DNA from 2 places in the Pseudovibrio sp. JE062 genome. Region 2 is predicted to be linked to the other one. Evidence: predicted binding sites of a transcription regulator. Region 2 holds the regulator's gene; the other holds the start of a gene.
What was found. Region 2 encodes PhoB, which activates phosphate uptake and scavenging genes when phosphate is short. Its sites were predicted from a motif close to TGTCATNNANCTGTCAT; they were not measured.
Positions count from the first base shown of each region.

Region 1 (10,638 bases), 110 kb from region 2:
AGAGAATGAGTCACGGCCTCATTCAGCTTATGAGCCTCCAAAATAGCACCAACCTCCATACAGAGAGACAGCCCGTCATTTTTGGTGTCCGGCGCTATACTGGTGAGGATCTTTCCACTGTCAGTCCTGACTGATGCTGCCCCGCCCCAGCCAGTAGGATATCGACGCTCAATCAGCAGCTTGGCTTCATCAAATAATGTTTGCTCAATGGTCATTCTGCCACGCTAAAGCTTCTGCCCCTATCAATCAAATCATGTTCTACAGATCTTGATTAGGTCCTTATGATCTCACCGATTTTGTAGATTGCACTATGATGTCAGGGTGCAACTATTGCTCTGATTTTAAAGATATTTCACTGAGGGGATAGTATGAGCTTATTTCTTACATATTTGGCATTGGCACAGCCAATCGAGCTGACGGCAGCCGAGATGTGCCAGAGCACGGCGAGCACATACCTTGGCCAGCCGCTCCACATTGAGTGCCCCGTAGATGACAGTGATGGAAAAGATGCTAACTTCGTTTATGTAAATGGGCTTCCAGTTGCCATAATGAACATAGGATTCCCGCTGCCTGCTGATGCTTACGAAGAAGCTGTAGCAATTGACAAGCTTTGGCCGGAAGCTGGAGCAATTCTGGCTGAGAGCAAATCACATATCGTTTTATCTGCTCTTGGTTCCCCCAAGGAGCACCAAGAAGTTCTAAGCGCAGCGAAGACAATGACGCTCTTTGCAGCGTATCTGAGCGAAAAGCTACCTGTAACTGCGCAAATCGGCGTTGAGGGTAAAACAGTTATCTCACCGGAGAAGCTTAAAACCTATGCCCAATCACTTGCTCAGGGTGAAGTTCCTTTGTTTGCATGGACTTCGCTAATGTTCTTTAACGGAGGCATGACAAGCGATGGGAAGCAAAAAGCGATAATGGCAACAAATGGTTTTCGTCCATTTATTGGCAGGGAGATTGAAACCTCTGCATCTGCCAATCTGACACCTGACAAAGTTGATTTCGTTTTGAATCTCGGTGTTTACCTCATCAAAAACGGCCCGGTAATTAATCATGGCGATACAGTTGGTGGAACAGTTGAAGAGAAGATCAAGGTTGTTCATAAACCACAGGGATACCGACCGGAAACTCCATCGTTGCACGTCGTGTTACCTGATGCGGATGTGAGTGAGTTGGAAGGTGTTGGTGCCGAGGATCGGTCTGCGCCTCCTCCGTCTCGCAAATCTCTTTGGCCTTTTGGCAAACGCAAGGGGTAAAGCAGCTTTCTGCCAAGTGACAAAAAAAGCCCCCGCCGGTGAGGGCAGGGGCCAAGTCATATGGATATGAAGCAGGATCAATGATGAACCCTGTAAAACAGCCAGACCGTTTGCCTGGCTGAAAGAGCTGCAGCGTTAGCGAGGCATCTGAGAACGAACCACCTGACGCAGAGCGTCCACTGGTTCAAGAGCCTTACCACGCTTGACGTGCCAGAATGTCCAGCCATTACAGGCTTGCTGGCCTTGGACGAGCGCACCCACTTTGTGGATCGATCCTGAATGCTCGCCGCAAATCAAAGAACCATCAGCGCGAACTGTGGCTTTGAAACGTCCCCGGGCATCGGTCAGTTCCGCGCCCGGTGTCAACAATCCGGTTTCCAACAGGTTGCCAAACGGAACTCGTGGAAGAGCACGTTTGCCTTGTGTCATCGCCAGAAAATCGTCGTTGGCTGGTGTCACCCGGTCAATCCGTTCAGAAGCTGCCTTGATATAGGCATCTTCACGCTCGCAGCCCACAAAGTGGCGGCCAAGCTTTTTGGCAACAGCACCGGTGGTGCCGGTTCCAAAGAACGGATCAAGGATCACATCACCCTGATTAGAAGTGGAAAGCAGCACACGGTAGAGCAGGCTTTCCGGCTTCTGTGTTGGATGCACTTTGTCGCCGTTGTCGTCCTTCAAACGCTCATGACCAGTGCAGATAGGCAGCACCCAGTCAGACCGCATCTGAAGGTCGTCGTTAAACGTCTTCATTGCATCGTAGTTAAAGGTCGGCTTGCTCTCCTGTGAAGGGCAGGCCCAGATGAGCGTCTCATGAGCATTCGTAAAACGCTTGCCACGGAAGTTCGGCATCGGGTTTGTTTTCAGCCAAACCACATCATTGTTGATCCAGAACCCAAGGTCCTGCATCACCGCGCCAACACGGAAGATGTTGTGATAGGAACCGATAACCCAGATGGACCCGTTTGGCTTCAGCACGCGGCGAACCGCAGTGAGCCATGCACGAGTGAACTCATCGTAAGCTTTAAAGCTGGAGAACTGATCCCAGTGATCATCGCAGGCATCTACCTTTGAATGATCAGGTCTGTGCAGATCTCCGCCCAGCTGTAGGTTGTAAGGGGGATCGGCAAAAACCACATCCACGCTGTTGTCTGGAAGCTTGTTCAAAGCCTCGACACAGTCACCCTTAATAATCGTATCAAGCCACTCTGGCTTGGTGGAAGTATGGGGTGTCATCAGGGACACCCCTTCTTTACGCTTTACTCTCATTGCGACGCAGCACCTCACGCAATTTCTGAGTGCTATGGTTACCGGATATGGTAAACCACTGGTTAACGGTGGATATCTTTTATTCTTTTAGAATCAACGCTTTATTTACAGATTCGAATATTTGTCTCGAAGTTAACTCCCATTAATATTCGGTCGCGGATTCCCTTGGGGTAGAGGTTTATGAGGAGTTAAAATGGCGAAAATGGAGAGCTAAAATATTTTTTTGAGAGTCAAGCTTTTTTGCTGACTAAAACGAACAAGGTAAACGCACTGCGGGGACAGCGGGCAAATCGGTTAATCAGTATGGCAGAGCTCCCGTAACGGACAGCACAAAAAGAAAGCGCGCCATAATAGACGCGCTTCCCAAATTGCAAATCAGTGTGAGGAGAGGGGCTTACTCAATCCCCATGCAGTTGGCGTAGAAGGTCACAGTTGCTGGCCAGTCAGAGAACACACCGCTCACCTTCACATCCTGCGCCAGCACATCCAGCAGCTCGTAAACGCTGCCTTCGCTGGTGATCGCATCATTGATGCTGCGGTAATACCAGCCACCTTTATTGTGAGAGATGAGGCCGGAGCGCTCCAGAGTCCAGGCGAAGATCTTGATGCCAGCCTCATTGGCAGCCTTCGCATAAGCGGAAGGAACAATCTTCCCATCATCCAGAGTAACAAGCATCCAGAGAGGAGGAGAGATGTAGTTGACGCCCATCTCCTTCAGCTCAGCCATGGATGGCTTGAAGCTGGTTGGATCGGACGTATCAAAGCCCTGCATGCGGAAGCGCCCATCAAGGAACACCGCCTGCTTGCCATACTCTGGCTCATTCTTGATCCAGTAAAGCACATCATCAAGGAAGAAGGACTGAGGGTACACGTCAGAGGCTGGAACACCAGCTGCCTTGTACTCATCAATCAGCTTTTGGGCGTAATCTTCCTGACTAAACCCATCAAATGGCATCTTAACGCTCGGGCGCTTCAGCTCCGGCGTAAACTTGGCACCTTGAGCCTTGAACAGCTCGATGGATTGAGCATGGGTCATCAAAGTCCCGCCAGCACCAGCAGCTGCATAGAGGTCAGTGCGCCAGTCTGCTGTGCCCTTCAGGAAGTCCTCGACTGTTGTGGCGGTTGGATCAGAGGCATCCATCTTGCCCTTCAGGCCTTCAAACTCAGCCAGAGTGATCTCTGAGGTCCTACACTCAGCAGTCGCTTTCTCACCACCCGCAGCCGCCGTGAATGGCGTGACACAGGTGCCTGCCAGATCTGTTGCCAGAATATTTGTGGTGGTTGCCAGATCGTTCTGGGAGTGACGGCAAACCAGCTGCTTGTCTTTGGTAAAGGTAACATCACATTCCTGCACACCAGCGCCCATCACTGCAGCTGCTTGATAGGACTCTAAAGTATGCTCTGGAAACTGCAGCGGCGCACCGCGGTGGCCAATGGAGAAGTTGGAGGTGGTGGCAGGGTTGCCAATACAAGCCCGCAGTTTTTCCTTCAGCGGGCTCTCCTGCATCTGCTCAACGAGAAAAGCAGGGCGAGGGCCCAGCTGTGCAGCCTGCGCGCTTGCAGTAAAACAAGCGCCTGCCATCAGCCCAAGCGTGGCGGTTCGAACAAAGTGCATAAAAAAGATCCCTCCCGATCATTGAATGCTTTTGTGGTGTGGTGCTGAAAAGAGCGTTGCACTCTTCCTCTGAAATCACACCTTTTAATTGGGATGTAGTTTTACAGAATAAACTGAAGGAGATAAGGGTAAATATGTAGTCAGATATTGCAATTCTGTGCGCAGAACTGGATCTGACGCTGCGTGAAAATATCCTCACTCACTAAAAAATAAATCATATTTGTCTGCGGATTGTCTTGACCCTGTCGTAAACATCCCTCAGATATATAGTGACACGAAAGAGGAGAAACCGAACGTGTCGACTATATCCGATAGCGACGTTGTGATGGAAACCCGTTCCATCCGCACGCCTGAAACAATTCCCCCACGATCCTTTAAAGATGCCGCTGAAGCAGTTGAGCACCTGATCTTCCTGTTTGATCGGGCAACAGACTTTTTGCGCGAGAATTTTAAGTCTGCCGCTCAGGGCAGCATGCCGACAAACCGGGTCAGAGCTTTTTATCCGGAACTTCGTTTTGAAATGTCCAGCCACATCCGCGTGGACACTCGTTTGTCCTATGGATTTGTAGCAAGACCTGGCAAATACAAAACCACAATCACCCGGCCTGATTTGTTCAGACACTATCTGGAACATCAGATTGATCTGCTGATCAAGAACCACGGCCTAGAAGTCGAGATCGCTGAGAGTGATCAGCCAATCCCGCTGCACTTCGCATTCTATGATGGCGCCCACGTTGAAGGCGCTCTGCCTGACAGCGCAGAACGTACACTGCGTGATGTGTTTGATGTGCCGGATCTGGCGGTTATGGATGATGCCATCTCAAACGGCACTTACCGTGCTAAAGATGGCTTTGAGCCCCTGGCCCCGTTCACCGCGCCACGCGTAGATTACTCCCTGCATCGTTTGCAGCACTACACCGCAACGGCACCGCGCTACTTCCAGAACTTCGTGCTCTTCACAAACTATCAGTTCTACATTGATGGCTTTGCGCAGATGGCGAAGGAGCTGATCAACGATCCAAATAGCGGCTACGTTGCCTTTGTCGAGCCGGGCAATCTCATCACCTATGCTGGTGATAAAGAGCCACGTGAAGGTGTGGCACCTCCACGCTTGCCGCAGATGCCAGCCTATCACCTGCTGCGGGAAGATAACTCCGGTATCACTATGGTGAACATCGGTGTCGGTCCATCGAATGCGAAAACCATCACCGACCACATCGCGGTGCTTCGCCCACACGCCTGGTTGATGCTAGGTCACTGCGCTGGGCTCAGAAGCAGCCAGCAGCTCGGTGATTATGTGCTGGCACATGGTTACGTTCGCGAAGACAAGGTGCTCGACGCTGACTTGCCAACATGGGTTCCGATCCCACCACTGGCAGAAGTGCAGGTCGCACTGGAAGATGCAGTTGAGAAAACCACCGGCTACAGCGGGTATGACCTGAAGCGCGTCATGCGCACAGGCACCGTTGCCTCCATCGATAACCGCAACTGGGAACTGCGGGACCACCGCGAGCCTGTGCAGCGGTTCTCTCAGTCCCGCGCCATCGCGTTGGATATGGAGTCCGCAACCATAGCCGCCAACGGTTTCCGCTTCCGTGTTCCATACGGAACTTTGCTCTGCGTCTCAGACAAGCCACTGCATGGTGAGCTGAAACTGCCGGGTATGGCGACAGACTTCTACCGCAAACAGGTGGATCAGCATCTGGAAATCGGCGTGAAGACCATGGAGATCCTGAGGGAGATGCCACTAGAGCGCCTCCACTCTCGAAAACTCCGCAGCTTCATGGAAACCGCTTTCCAATAAGCACCATTTGGCAGCAACAAGAACAAGAAAAGCCGGGCCTCGACCCGGCTTTTTGCTGTAAAGAAGCGTTTGTTGCCCCTGAGGTCGTTTCTCCACTCTAGCTAATCAGATTGCTGACTTGGCCTCATATGTCCAGGCGCGATAACCTATGCCGATCTTACCAATCTAATTTTCAGTAGATTTCAATTCATCCTATCAAACAGCTGAGTGAGACTAATTATGCCTTTTAACAAGATCCACGTACCCAAAGCACTGCCTACCCAAATGTGTCGCTCAATCAGCGAGCAGCTGCATGAAAGTCTGGTGGCTACATGCGGTGTTAATCCCAGCGATGACTTCACTTTGGTTTCTCGATACGAACCTGAAGATATGATGTTTCACCCGACTTTCCTCGGAAACAGAGACCCCAAAGCAACCATCGTGATTGAGATCGCATTGCTAGGCGGGCGCTCTGATGAGCAGAAGGAACACCTTTACAAAGACATGCGCCAACGTCTTTCGAACATTGGCTTTGAGCCCGACAACTCCATCATGTTCTTGATCGAAAACAACTCGATTGATTGGTCTTTCAGTGGAGCTGGTTCCGTAAAAACAGTGCTGGGACTGTAAAGCCAATTAGCTGTACTTTCCGGCTAACTTGTTTTGGTCAATGCCTTCCTAAATCAACCCACCCGCCTTCAGCGCTTTCTTCATCACCGTTGGCAGAGCTTCGCCTTCAAGCTCATCGGGAGCAGACCACCAGTAGCCTTCTGGCTCTGCGTAGTTCGCTGGAGCCTCCGCCTGCCAGACACTCATTTCCAGATGGAAGTGCGTGAAGGTGTGCTTCACATCTTTTGCTGTCCGCACCCACTCCGCATGAATGGGGGCGGCTGTCAGATCTTCCAGCGCAGCGTCATCGGACCAGTGTGTGGTGATTGGCTCACTCATCCCGGCAAGCAGGCCTTTGTCCTCTCGCTTGCGGAGCAGAATGCGTCCTTTATCATCTCTCAGAAGGAAAGCCATGCCCCGCCGTGTCGGCTTCACCTTCTTCGGCGCTTTGCGGGGCAGCGTGTCTGCAATGCCTTGCTTGCGGCCTTCGCAAACTTCCATCCATGGACAGATGCCACAGGCCGGTGATTTGGGAGTACAGATGGTGGCGCCCAGATCCATCATGGCCTGTGCAAAGTCGCCGGGGCGGTCATGGGGCGTCACCTCAGCCATCAGCGGCTTCACTTCAGCCTTGAGGGCAGGGAGCTCTGTCAGCAACGCATGGCGGCGCGAAAGCACCCGCTCCACGTTGCCATCCACCACGGCTGCATGCCGTCCAAACGCAATGGTAGAGATCGCCGCAGCGGTGTAAGGACCCACGCCAGGCAGCTTCAAAAGCCGCTCTTCCTCCTCGGGAAAACGTCCATTGTGATGCAATTGGACATATTTTGCACACTTATACAGATTTCTTGCACGGGAATAATAACCAAGCCCAGCCCATGCTTTCAGGATATCTTCCTCCTCCGCATTGGCCATATCTGCAAGTGTTGGCCATGTCTTTATGAAGAGTTCGAAGTAACTTTTTACCGCCGCGACAGTAGTCTGCTGAAGCATGATTTCGGAGAGCCAGACGTGGTAAGGGTCTGGTTTTACACCGGAAAGTATATCAGCAGGGGCTGTTCGCCATGGCAGTTGGCGAGAATTTCTGTCATACCAGTAAAGAAGAACTAGATTATCTTGCATGGTTTTGTGGGTTAACCTTGGTTTTGATCCCTAAATAATTGGGGTTCCCTTGGTAATTCATGGTACCGCGAAAAACGGGACTAAATTAAAACTAATATAAAGCAATGGTCATATATGTGCCTTAATCTAATGGCGTGATGAAGACGATGAAAGCAACTGCGCAAAATCGGGTTCCCAAAAGATCGAGTCATCAGCTAAACGAGCTGATCGGTAAGACGATGCACCCTGTCGCGCGCAAACGCGGATTTGCCAGTGCTGATCTTCTCGCCGCTTGGCCCGAACTTGTCGGCAAGCAGTATCACGGAAAGGTACAGCCCGGTAGGCTTGTCTGGCCAAGAACCAAAAGCTCCGATGGTGAGCCGGTCGCCGAACCTGCAACCCTTCTTGTTCATGCTGATGGTCCCACTGCTTTGTTCTTCACCCATGAAGCGCCGCAACTGCGTGATCGTATAAATGCCTTTTTGGGCTGGAATGCGGTTGGCCGCATCAAGGTTGTGCAACGCCCAGCTCTCAGAACCAAGAAGATCACGCCCAAGCCATTGCGCAAACTCTCCGAGATCGAAAACCGCCGCATTGAGCAAAAGGTGGCGCATGTTTCCGATGAGCGTTTGAAGAACGCGCTAGAGAAGCTTGGCAAGAACCTCATTGCCCGCACACCTGCAGGCAACTCCTGATCCCTCAGCACATCTTCTATACGTTGGAAAGTGATTACTGGCTCACTACCAGATCATGACCCTTGGCTGTGTAACCCAGCAACAGGTCAGGGCGCTCCATCAAAAGATAGGCCGTGGTGGTTTCCTGCGCATTACGCAGCTCAATGGTGTCCCCATTCACCGCCCAGGCTGTCACACTGCTCAATTCTTCATTGGAACAACCGCTTGTCGCCGCCAGTCCTGAAGGCAGGCCATGGGCTGCCGCAGAAGGGGACGCTACAGCGCCCGCAGCGGATTTGCTAAACTGCACACGACACGGCGCAACGCTGTTTCCGTTGCCTTCGCTCACCACCCAGTTTGTAGAGGTAAGCGCGCCCAGATCTGCTGTGCCCGTATAGATAATGTTTTGTGCTGCAGGTATAGCTGTTGTTTCAATCGTCGTTTCTTGAGTAGTTGTAGGTATAGCTTCGACGAAATCTTCAGATACAGAGGCTTGGCAGGCTATCAGTGGAGTGCTGAGAAGCATTAAGGTAGTCAAGCGCTTCATGGTGTATCCGTATATCTTGTTAGTGAGTTTGGTAAATCTTTAATAACTCATTAATGAGGCAAAAACAAAACAACGCGAAAAATTATTGTTGTTTTCCATGCATAAATTCTGTGGGTATGTATTAGCAGTGCAAATTTAATCATGGCAGATATCTGGAGGCAGATTTCGCCAGTTTGCCGCGAAACAGCGGAAGTCCTTTGTTTTAAACGAAGAAAATCGATTTCTCCCCTGACGCATACGTCAAACTGGCTGCCTTACCAAAAATTAATATGACTACTCAGGATATTCAGTAGCTTCTGACAAGTATTTGCCATAGTTTCCTGAAAACCAATTGTTGCTGAAAAGCGAGTTGTGGGCAGGTGCCGCAAACGGCAGGTGTTCACCAGCTTGTGATCAGAGGTCTAAGGGCAGGAGAGGTTATACTCGCACCCGGCCTCTGGCTACCACTGCGATAAAACGTGGTGGGTTAGTAGACAGGGCAACACATAGATAACTTGGGATAGGAAAACGTGACACTCTCTCGCCGTAAGTTTCTCGAGCGCACCAGCGCTCTGACAGCAGCTTCTCTCGCATTTGCCGCTATGCCAACTGTTGCCTCTGCACAGAGCTACTCTGAATCAGACCTGAACCAGGTTGGCCCACTGGGCGAGAAAGTTATTGGCAGCCCGGACGCGCCAGTCACCATCATCGAGTACGCTTCTCTGACCTGTGGTCACTGTGCGAACTTCCACAACACCACATATAAAGAGCTGAAGAAGAAATACATCGACACCGGCAAGGTGCGTTTCATCTTCCGTGAATTCCCGCTGGATACAGTCGCTGCAGCTGGCTTTATGCTTGCGCGCTGTGCGCCGGAAGACAAATACTTCGACATTATGACCCTGATGTTCGAACAGCAGCGCAATTGGGCATTCACCAATGATCCGTACTCCGCCCTGTTGAATATGGGTAAGCAGATCGGTTTCACTGAAGATGCTGTAAAGGCTTGCTTGACGAATCAGGAAATACTAGACGGAGTAACCAAGGTTCGTGACTACGGTTCAGAGAAGCTGGGCGTAGATTCAACACCGACCTTCTTTATCAACGGTGAGAAAGTAAGCGGAGCACTCTCTATTGAGGAGTTCAGCAAGTACGTGGATAAGAATCTGTAAGCAAAGCGGGCAGCCCTCAGGGCTGAACAACCTGCTCGCAGATCTATGCGCGTATGATCGCTTACACCCTGTTGTAAGAGTAGGGGGCGCTCTGTGAAGTTCCAGCGCCTCCGCGTCCTTGGGTTCAAATCCTTTGTCGAGCCCATGGAGTTTGTCATTGAAGACGGCCTGACAGGCATTGTCGGGCCCAATGGCTGCGGTAAATCCAATCTCGTTGAAGCGCTGCGCTGGGTTATGGGAGAAAACTCCTATAAAAACATGCGCGCCTCCGGAATGGATGACGTGATCTTCTCCGGCTCTCTCAACCGCCCGGCACGAAACACCGCAGAAGTCACCCTGTTCCTCGACAATTCTGACCGAACAGCCCCATCCGGCTATAATGACAGTGACACGCTGGAGGTCACCCGCCGCATTGAGCGTGAAGCTGGTTCTGTCTACAAAATCAACGGCAAGGACGCCCGCGCCCGCGATGTGCAGCTGCTTTTTGCAGATGCTTCCACTGGTGCACGCTCCCCAGCCATGGTGCGACAGGGCCAGATCGGCGAGCTGATCTCATCCAAGCCAACCTCACGGCGCAAGATCCTGGAAGAAGCCGCTGGCATCTCCGGTCTGCACAGCCGCCGCAAAGAAGCAGAG
Region 1 is NZ_DS996809.1:436,915-447,552, reverse strand. It holds gene PJE062_RS14485 (cytidine deaminase) at 1-215, opposite strand, end outside; gene PJE062_RS14480 (DUF4261 domain-containing protein) at 369-1,256, shown strand; gene PJE062_RS14475 (site-specific DNA-methyltransferase) at 1,392-2,489, opposite strand; gene PJE062_RS14470 (glycerophosphodiester phosphodiesterase family protein) at 2,917-4,137, opposite strand; gene PJE062_RS14465 (AMP nucleosidase) at 4,463-5,941, shown strand; gene PJE062_RS14460 (tautomerase family protein) at 6,161-6,550, shown strand; gene mutY (A/G-specific adenine glycosylase) at 6,599-7,651, opposite strand; gene PJE062_RS14450 (DUF721 domain-containing protein) at 7,789-8,325, shown strand; gene PJE062_RS14445 (hypothetical protein) at 8,360-8,851, opposite strand; gene PJE062_RS14440 (DsbA family protein) at 9,361-10,002, shown strand; gene smc (chromosome segregation protein SMC) at 10,096-10,638, shown strand, end outside.
Region 1: a site for PhoB is predicted at 4,370-4,386, ahead of PJE062_RS14470 (glycerophosphodiester phosphodiesterase family protein). Genes of this name have one in related genera too.

Region 2 (10,638 bases):
CTTCGAGAAAGCCCGGCTCCAGGACGGTTTCCATAACAGCAGTGCCGACAGCCATTGCCAGCGGGTTGCCGCCGAATGTTGTGCCATGCACGCCCGGCACCATGCCGCTGGCCGCTTCATTGGTTGCGAGGAACGCCCCCATCGGGAAGCCACCGCCGATGCCTTTTGCGATCGCCATCAGGTCTGGTGCAACACCAGCCCATTCGTGGGCAAAGAGCTTGCCGGTACGACCAACGCCGGTCTGGATCTCGTCATAGATCAGCAGCAGGTCGTTTTCATCACAGATCTCACGCAAGCCCTTCAGGAAAGCTGGATCCATAGAGCGGATGCCGCCTTCGCCCTGAACTGGCTCCAGCATGATGGCTGCGGTTTCCGGGCCAACTATCTTTTTGACTGCTTCCAGATCGCCAGCCGGCACCTGATCAAAACCTTCTGGTGCTGGACCGAAGCCTTCCAGATACTTCTGCTGACCACCAGCAGCCAGAGCTGCCATGGTTCTGCCGTGGAACGCATTTTCAAAGGTGATAATGCGGTTCTTTTCCGGATTGCCCTTGGCAAAGTGGTAGCGACGCGCTGCCTTCATGGCACCTTCAGTCGCTTCCGTACCGGAGTTGGTAAAGAACACAACATCCGCAAAGGTGTTGTCTGTCAGCAGCTTTGCGAGCTTTTCACCCTCTGGAATGGTGTAGAGGTTGGTGACGTGCCACAGCTTTTCAGCCTGGCCTTTCAGCGCCTCAACGAGCTTTGGATGCGCATGACCCAAGCCGGAGACGGCGATACCCGAGGCACAATCCATGTATCGTCGACCATCAGCCGCATAAAGCCAGACACCTTCCCCACGCTCAAACGCCAGGTCTGAACGTGCATAAGTCTGCATTAGCGACGAAGTCGTCATTTCTCACTCCTCATGGATTGAGCACTCTGCTCAAAAATCTTGGTTGCTACAAAAACAAAAAACGCCATCTGGCGCTTCATTCAACACCCGAAGGTGTCCGGTTGTAAGGAAGGCGACATATAAACCGCGTTCCCTCAGGGCAGTCAATAACACGTATTGCCAGCAATACCTTACTCCTGTTCAGGAATGGGCAGCCGGCTTTTTGTGCTTCCTATCGGTGCATTCCGGTTGGTCTGCTACCTGAGGAAGGGCACATTGTGGCATTTTTAAATGGTGGAGTAGAGGTCTAATCCCCTCTTCACTGGCCAGTTTTTTTCCATATCTCTTAAGGTTTATTCAATACACCTCTAGCGTGTACCGCGTCATATGAAGGTGTCATTCGGCGAGTGCATCTGCACTGCAATTTGTAGTTTACTAGTGTTTTTTACTAGTTGTTTTTCAGTGGTAAATATATGTATTAAATATCAACGGGGTAACGCTATCAGCTCTTACTTTGTGTTGGAAAGAATGCGGTGGAACTTGGTTTAACAAACAGCTCCTATTCTTTAGATTGATAATCTTCTCCCACCACAAGAAGGCTGTTATAGGTAAGTAGTAGTACGGCAATTCTGGGGAAAACCAGAGTCTTCCCCACCTCAATTCTTTGAGGTTATTGCTCGTAGGAACGCCGATATAGTACTGTGCGATAAGAGTTATACACCATCTCGTAGTTACTGAACGCTGCAAGCACACACGCTCAGGTTAGCGGCAAATTCGGATACGTCCGAGCTGAGCGAATACTGTTTTGCGCGCCACTGAAGGAAGACGGGGGCCTTTAATGAGCTGGACAGCAGAACGTGTAGAGTTACTAACCAAGCTTTGGGCAGACGGGTTAAGCGCAAGCCAGATCGCTGGGGAGCTAGGCAATGTGACCCGAAATGCCGTAATTGGTAAGGTTCACCGGCTCGGGCTTTCAGGGCGTGCTAAATCAGGGGGCGGTGCAACCAAGACGAGAAAGGCAACTGCCCCAGCGGCAAGAACAGCTTCTCCAATTAAACCGACAGTGACCGAAGCGGTCGCAGCAGCAGCTCCCTCTCCTACTCCTCGACAAGTTCAGCCAACAGTGGCAGGCGCCAACGCTCTTAAAGTTGAGCCAATTGAAACGATCGAGACCGAAATCGCTCCCGTCCCAGTCGCAGAAATCTTTATTCCGGTTTCCGAACGCGCATCCATCCTGACATTGAACGAACGCACCTGTAAGTGGCCAATTGGCGATCCGGGTTCTGAAGACTTCTACTTCTGCGGTCGTCAGTCAGATGCAGGCACACCGTATTGCGCGCATCACCGCAGCATTGCCTATCAGCCAGTCAGCGACCGCCGCAACCGCCGCGCCAGCTAAAATAGACTGACAGCAAGCGTTATGAGCCGGGTCCAGTGCCCGGCTTTTTGCTGTCTGAGTGCCTGTTTTGTAACGACTATCCGCCTGTGACTGCGTTTAGTGCTTCTGAGCGCTGAAGGTTTGGCGGGTGACGTTGCCCCAGTACGGATCGTTGTAGCTGTCTTCCTGATAGTGGCCTGAGGTGTAGTCGTTCACCACAGCGCGCCAGAAGGCGGTGGCGTGGTCAGCGCCTTCAATCTGTTTGATTTGCCAGTTGCCGGGCATCTGATCAAACAGCGCGCTGGCAAACTGCAGGCCCAGCTTGTGTCGGCGGTAGTAAGGCACGACGTAGAACTCGCAGACTTCGAACCCCTCCTGCTCCTCCTGCTTGATGGCCGCCAGTCCTGCCGGGAGGTCGTTGCTGTACACCAGATAGCCGGTGATGTTGCCTTCCAGCAGCGTGTCCTTGGCGAACAGGCCGTTGGCGTCAGGCTGTTTGTGCGTGAGAGGCGAGAACTCTGCCTCGTAAGCCTGGCAGAGATTGTCGTAGATATGAGCGGTTGCTCTATCAACCGTCTTGATTTTCATTTGTTATCCGCATTGTTTTTAGTCTGCATCTCCGGATCAGAGATGCAGTTTCATAATGCGCATATAGCAGAAATCGATTACCCGACAGCAAACTGGTCGTTGAAAGCGTATCCGGCGCCGCGGACGGTGCGGATCGGGTCTTTCATGCGGCCCTTGTTGATGGCTTTGCGCAGGCGGCCCACATGGACGTCGACAGTGCGCTCATCCACGTAAACATCATGTCCCCACACACCGTCGAGCAGTTGCTCGCGGGAGTAGACGCGGCCCGGAGCACTCATGAGGAACTCCAGCAGGCGGAACTCGGTTGGGCCGAGGTGGATTTCACGGCCAGTTCTGCGTACGCGGTGGGTTTCACGGTCCAGCTCAATATCACCGGACTTGAGCATGGTGGAGACAACTTCCGGCAATGCACGGCGGAAGATCGCTCGCACGCGGGCCATAAGCTCCGGAATGGAGAAAGGTTTGACGACGTAATCATCCGCTCCGGTTGCCAGACCACGAATGCGTTCAGACTCTTCACCACGCGCTGTGAGCATGATGATTGGCATGCGTTCGGTTTCTGAACGTGCCCGCAGACGGCGGCAAAGCTCGATACCGGAGAGGCCGGGCAGCATCCAGTCCAGCAAGAGCAGGTCCGGCTGGCTTTCCTGCAGCAGGAGTTCTGCCTCATCTCCTCTTGCGCATACGTCGACATTGTAGCCTTCCGCTTCGAGATTGTATCTCAGCAGCAGGCTTAACGGTTCTTCGTCTTCTACAATCAGTATCTTAGGCATACCCTAGTGCTCTCTTTGCACCTTCTGTTGTAAAGCAGTTTACCGTCATCACTGTGCATGTAAACCACTTTAACCTTTTGTAGTTGCGTCTTTTCTTATCAGAAACGCGAAGCCGCCCTCTGATTTGACACATGAAGTGCCGCATAATGAACCCGGCACTCCAAACCTTGTTCAACGTGGTCGCCTTCCGGGCTTGCAGCTTCCCGGAGAGCGGCACGTCTCAGACAGCGCTGCTGTCTGCCAGTTCGTCCGTTTTTGGACGATCAGCCGGAAGCTGATTTCCGGAGATCATGTAGTAGATGTTCTCGGCAATGTTGGTCGCATGGTCACCGATGCGCTCAATGTTCTTTGCACAGAACAGCAGGTGGGCGCACATGGTGATAGAGCGTGGATCTTCCATCATGTAAGTGAGCAGCTGACGAAACAGACTGGTGTACAGCGCATCGACCTCATCATCGCGCAGATGTACGCGCTGGACGACTTCCAAATCACCGGAGGTGTAGGCATCCAGAACGGCTTTGAGCTGTTCCAGCGCCAGATCAGACATGTGCTCCACGCCGACAGCAAGCTGCTTGTTGTTGAACTCACTCTCAATTGCGAGCGTCCGCTTTGCAATGTTCTTGGCCATGTCGCCAACGCGCTCCAGATCGTTGGAGATGCGCATGGCGGCGATGATGTCGCGCAGATCGCTTGCCATCGGCTGGCGGCGTGCGATCACGGAGATGCACAGCTCTTCCAGCTCGGCCTGCATGTTGTCGAGGCGCCTGTCCGCCGCAATGGTGCGGGTTGCCAGCTCGCGGTCCTGTCGCAGCAGTGCGCTGACCGCATCATGTACCAGCGTTTCTGCGAGGCCGCCCATTTCGACGACACGACCGGCCAACTCTTTCAGTTCTTCATTGAAGGACGAGACGATATGATCTTTCATCGGATGATCTCCTTAGACCTCCTTGCCTATTATTTTTAACCGAAACGGCCAGTGATGTAATCCTGCGTGCGCTGGTCTTTGGGGTTGGTGAAGATGTCGTTGGTCAGCCCCTCTTCCACCAGTGTTCCCAAGTGGAAGAATGCAGTGCGCTGCGAAACACGCGCTGCCTGCTGCATGGAGTGGGTTACGATCACGATGGTGTAGTTCTGGCGCAGCTCGTCGATCAGCTCTTCCACTTTTGCGGTGGCGATCGGGTCAAGCGCAGAACATGGCTCATCCATCAGGATCACTTCCGGAGACACAGCGATTGCGCGCGCGATGCACAGGCGCTGCTGCTGACCACCGGAGAGTCCGGTTCCCGGCTCATCCAGACGGTCTTTCACTTCCTCAAACAGACCGGCGCGCTGCAGGGAGCTGGCGACGATCTCTTCCAGATCGGCCTTGCTTTGTGCCAGACCGTGAATGCGTGGGCCGTAAGCCACGTTCTCAAAGATGGACTTCGGGAACGGGTTCGGCTTCTGGAACACCATGCCAACGCGGGCACGCAGTTCCACTACATCAATGCGTGGGTCGTAGACGTCATCGTTGTCGAGAAGGATGTCACCTTCCACGCGGCAGATATCGATGGTGTCGTTCATGCGGTTGAGGCAGCGCAGGAAGGTGGACTTGCCGCAACCGGATGGACCGATCAGCGCGGTCACCTGATTTTTGCGCACATCCAGATCCACACCATGCAGGGCCTGCTTGTCGCCGTAAAACACTTTTACGTCACGGCCACGCATTTTGAGCGTTTCGCCTTCAGCTGATACGGCTGGTGGCGCGCTTATTGTTGTATCCATTGCACTCTCGGTGTCTGTGGTCATTTCCAATGCCATGATCTTGCCTTTCAAATCACCAGCGGCGCTCAAAACGTTTACGAAGGACGATTGCGATTGCATTCATCGAGATCAGGAAGCCGAGCAGCACCATGATCGCGGCAGAGGTTTTCTGCTGGAAGGCCGGTTCGGGGAAGTCTGCCCACATGAAGATCTGAACCGGCAGCACGGTCGACGGATCCACCGGGCTTGCCGGGATATCGACGATGAAAGCCACCATGCCGATCATGAGAAGCGGTGCGGTTTCGCCCAATGCCTGTGCCATGCCGATGATAGTTCCAGTCAATATACCCGGCATTGCCAGTGGCAGCACATGGTGGAACACGGCCTGCAAGCGGGAAGCTCCAACACCCAGTGCAGCTTCGCGGATGCTAGGCGGCACGGCCTGAAGGGCTGCGCGGGAGGCGATGATGATGGTTGGCAGCGTCATGAGCGCCAGCACCATACCGCCGACGACCGGCGCGGATCGCGGCAAGCCGAAGACGTTGAGGAACACTGCCAGACCAAGCAGACCGAAGACGATCGATGGCACGGCTGCCAGGTTGTTGATGTTCACCTCAATCAGGTGGGTCCAGCGGTTCTTAGGCGCGAACTCTTCCAGATAAATCGCAGCGGCCACACCAATCGGGAATGACAGAGACAAGGTAACGAGCATGGTCCAAAAGGAACCAACTGCTGCACCCCAGATACCGGCCATTTCAGGTTCACGGCTTGCACCGGACTTGAAGAAGATGGAGTTCCACTGGTTCTCGATGGTGCCTTTGGAGACCAGATAGTCCGTGTAGGCGATCTCTTTATCAGAGAACTTGCGGAAGCTTTCCGGTGTTTCCAGCTCTTCAATGCCCCATTGGCCAGCAGCGACGGCTGCATCGGAGCTGAGCGGGATGAAGGCGGTGCCGGTGACGCTGGTTGGCGTGACCTTTTCCGCTTTGATGGTGCCGCCATTCACGTTCACGAAGAAGCTTGGCATCTTGTTGTTGAGTGTGCCGCCATTTTCAATATTGGCAAGATGGCCCTGCAGAACAGCCAGTTCCGCCTTCCGGGTTTCCAGAGTTGCCTTGATTTTCTCGAGTGCTTCTCTGTTGCTCTCAACTTCAGAGGTCAGGCGCTGCACAACCAGCGGATCTTTTTCACTTTTCAGGCGGGTTTCGAGGCCTGTGATCTTGGTGTTGACGCTGACTTCAGAACGGCCGCGGGCTTCGATCTTGTCAGAAAGCAGTGTGACTTCGTTCTCGTAGTAAGACTTGAGAGCGGCGATAAGCGCACCGAACTCCGGTTTCTCGGCGGTGATGGTCACCTGCCCTTCGGTTCCGGAAACGGTGGCTGCGCTTGTTGTGGTGATCTCGTTTTTCTGCGTGATCAGGCCTTTGACATAAAGGTCTGCGAAATCTGAAAGCGGGATAGCGACTGGACCGGTTCCACCCAGCATGGAAGTGTCAGCGACCACCTGCTTTTGCAGGATGACGTTGGCGCCGGAGGACACCAGCGAGTACAGCACGCGGCGGTTTTTGCGGTCGGATGCAAATGGCAGTTCTGCCTTCAGACCATCGCGGATGATCTTGTTGTAGCTGGCGCCTGCCGGATTGGCTGGATCAACCTTTTCAGCACTCAGGTTCAGCGGCACGCTCACGTAGTTGTAGGTGAAGGCTGGCAGGCCAGTGCCGACAATTGTGAAGAGCAGCAGAACCAGAAAGGTTGCGGCCAATGCAATGGCACCGATGCCGTAAGCCTTGAAGCGCGCTTCCATGCTGTAGCGCTTTTTCAGGCGCTTGCGAGCTTCGTCTGTCGTATGGACGCCGGAAGGAATGCCTTTGACACGTCCGCCAATTGCGGAACCGGCAGTGTCCTGAGCGATATCAATCATACTGTTCCCTATATTTCTTCACGACGCGCAGAGCGAAGATGTTCAGAGCAAGTGTGATGCAGAAGAGGAGAAGACCGAGAGCAAACGCTGCGAGTGTTTTCGCGCTGTCGAACTCCTGGTCACCGACCAGCAAGGTGACGATTTGCACGGTCACGGTTGTTACTGCTTCCAGGGGATTCACTGTCATGTTGGCGGCCAAGCCTGCTGCCATCACCACGATCATGGTTTCGCCAATGGCGCGGGAGATGGCGAGGATCAGCGCCGAGACGATGCCCGGCAGAGCCGCTGGCAGAACCACACGGCGAATGGTTTCGGACTTGGTGGCACCAAGACCGGCAGAGCCATCACGCAGAGACTGAGGCACGGCGTTGATCACATCGTCAGACAGGGAGGAGACGAACGGGATGATCATGATGCCCATGACAAGGCCAGCGGCCAGTGCACTTTCTGAGCTGACTGACAGGCCGATGCTTTCGCCCCAGCCGCGGATGAATGGTGCCACGGTGAGCGCAGCGAAGAAGCCGTAGACCACTGTTGGGATACCAGCCAGAATTTCCAGAACTGGCTTTGCGATTGCGCGGACCGGAGTGCTTGCGTAGTCAGAGAGGTAAATCGCTGAGAGCAAGCCGATTGGTGCAGCCACAATGATCGCGATTGCTGTGATCAGCATGGTGCCGACCAGAAGCGGGATTGCGCCGAAGATCTTGGTATTGGCTTCGCCGTGTTCTGCACCAGCGCCTTCAAACGCGCTTTGCGGGCTCCAGTGGGTGCCGAAGACGAAGTCCAGAATTGGGATCTGGCGGAAGAACATCAGGCTTTCAAAGATCAGTGAGAGCACGATGCCGATGGTGGTGAAGATCGCAACAGCGGAACACAGGATCAGCAATCCCATGACGGTGCGCTCGACAAAATGGCGAGCCCGCATTGTGGGGCGAATAGCACGGTTGCCGTACCACAAGCCGCCAAGCACGAGGCCAACCATAAGAACTGTTTTGAGGACAAAGGAGGTTTGGGCGAGCGAGGCGAACACCTCAGCTGCTTGTTCCTTGCCCGCATCGGAGAAGGCAACAATGCCGCCGAATGCGATGGCGCGGGCATCGCGCAGGAATGCCTGAAGTTCTGGTTTGGACAGTCCTTCAATCACCTCGGCGTTGGCGCTGATGACCATCATATCCAGCATGCGCGGCTCTACGACTGCCCATGCAATCAGGAGCACAAATGCCGGAAGTGTGGACAGGATTGCCAGATACCCACCGTGGTAAGTTGGCCGGGAGTGAAGCACGGAAAGCTGGTGACCAGCGACCTGCAGAGCCCGGAAGCGTCCATAGACGTTAGCGGCTACGAAGACCAGTAGAAGAAGGGCAGCGTAAGTCCAGAACATTTGATTGCGTCGCCTTATTTGGCTCTTCTGTCAGAGCGTATTTCTGCCTGCAGATCAGGCTTGTTATGCGGAAACACGCTGCAACTGTTATAGCGAATTCATGGTGTTTGTTTGGAAGCACCCGAACGCGCTGTCGACCTTTTGCGGATGCGTGAAAGCGGTCAGCTGAGGTGCTGACCGCTCTCTGATTTTTTGCAATTAGAATGCAAGTGGTGTCAGAGCTGATGCAGACTTGGAAACTGATGCGCGGTCAGCTGCTGGCAGTGGGATCAGACCCTTGTCTGCCAGGTAACCTTCGTCGCCCCAGGTGTCTTCGTTGGTGAACTCAGCCAGGTATTCTGCGATGCCTGGGATGACGCCAACGTGCTCTTTCTTGATGTAGAAGAACAGGGAACGGGATACTGGGTAGTCGCCAGCTGCGATCGCGTCAAAAGTAGGAGCAACACCGTTGATGTTTGCGCCCTGCATTTTGTCAGCGTTCTGGTCGAGGAAGGAGAAGCCGAAGATGCCGAGTGCGTTCGGGTTTGCTTCCAGCTTCTGAACGATCAGGTTGTCGTTCTCACCAGCTTCGATGTAAGCACCGTCTTCACGAACTTCGTGACATGCTTTTTTCTTCAGGCCGAGTTCTGCAGCGCCTGCAACTTTCTTACAGCCACCCTGCATTGCCAGCTCAGCGAATGCATCACGGGTGCCGGATGTTGGAGGAGGACCGAGAACTTCGATCTTGGTGTTTGGCAGAGATGGGTCGATGTCGGACCACTTCTGGTATGGGTTTGCAACCAGCTTGCCCTCGACTGGGACTTCTTTCGCCAGAGCCAGGAACACCTGATCAAGGGTCAGGTCCAGCTGAGCGCCAGCTTTGGAGTTTGCCAGAACGATGCCGTCGAAACCTACGGTGACTTCAACTGGGGTTACACCAGCCTCATTACACTTAACCAGCTCCTTTGCCTTCATGCGGCGGGAAGCGTTGGTGATGTCAGGTGTGTTTTCGCCAACGCCTTCACAGAAGAGCTTGATGCCGCCACCGGAACCAGTGGATTCAACAACTGGTGTTTTGAAGTTTGTTTTCTGACCAAACTGCTCAGCTACTGCTGTTGCAAATGGGAAAACAGTGGAGGAACCAACGATCTGAATCTGATCACGAGCCTGTGCGGAACCTGCAGCAATGGTACCTGCGAGAGCGAGCGCTGCGACGCTTGCGAATGCCTTGATTTTCACCTGAAGTCTCCTGGGAGTCTTGGTTTTAAAACTGATTAATTACGTTCACCTCACAGCGCCCCGGCTGTGAGCTGGCTGTAACCTAGCGTTTGGCTGTGATGGTTATATGAACGTTGAGTATCAGTTTTATGACATCGCAAGAGTTTGATTTTGCTACATATTTTTAATCGAGTTCATTTTCGTCATAAATAACGGCACCGGGTATGAACACACGGAAGCAGGCGCCTTCATCCGGCTTACTCTCGATCTCCAGACGGGCTCTATGGCGAGTCAGAATGTGTTTTACGATGGCCAGACCGAGGCCTGTGCCCTTCATCTGACGGGAGGTGACCACGTCAACCCGGTAGAAACGCTCGGTTAATCGCGGCAGGTGTTCCGGATCGATGCCCGGGCCGTAGTCACGAACCTCTGCGATCCAATGCGGTGTCTCGGTGGAATCAGGGTCCGGGCGGCATGTGACATCGACTCGGCCACCGCTGGAGCCGTATTTCAGGGCGTTTTCGACCAGATTGTTGAAGACCTGCACCAGCTCATCATTCTCACCGCGAATCTCTGCAGGTTCATCGGGCACTGTCACATTCAGCTCGACGCCGTTTTCTTTGGCGACGGGCAGAAGTGATTCCACGGAGTGGCGCATAATCAGGCCGAGGTCCACGAGGGTCTCAGGCTGGACGTGCACTTTCATCTCGATGCGGGACAGAGACAGCAGATCATCAATGAGACGACGCATGCGCTCTGCCTGATCGAGCATGATGCCGAGGA
Region 2 is NZ_DS996809.1:328,109-338,746, forward strand. It holds gene PJE062_RS13930 (aspartate aminotransferase family protein) at 1-895, opposite strand, end outside; gene PJE062_RS13935 (GcrA family cell cycle regulator) at 1,713-2,273, shown strand; gene PJE062_RS13940 (GNAT family N-acetyltransferase) at 2,370-2,840, opposite strand; gene phoB (phosphate regulon transcriptional regulator PhoB) at 2,918-3,613, opposite strand; gene phoU (phosphate signaling complex protein PhoU) at 3,834-4,538, opposite strand; gene pstB (phosphate ABC transporter ATP-binding protein PstB) at 4,574-5,377, opposite strand; gene pstA (phosphate ABC transporter permease PstA) at 5,430-7,277, opposite strand; gene pstC (phosphate ABC transporter permease subunit PstC) at 7,270-8,658, opposite strand; gene PJE062_RS13970 (PstS family phosphate ABC transporter substrate-binding protein) at 8,857-9,876, opposite strand; gene PJE062_RS13975 (ATP-binding protein) at 10,040-10,638, opposite strand, start outside.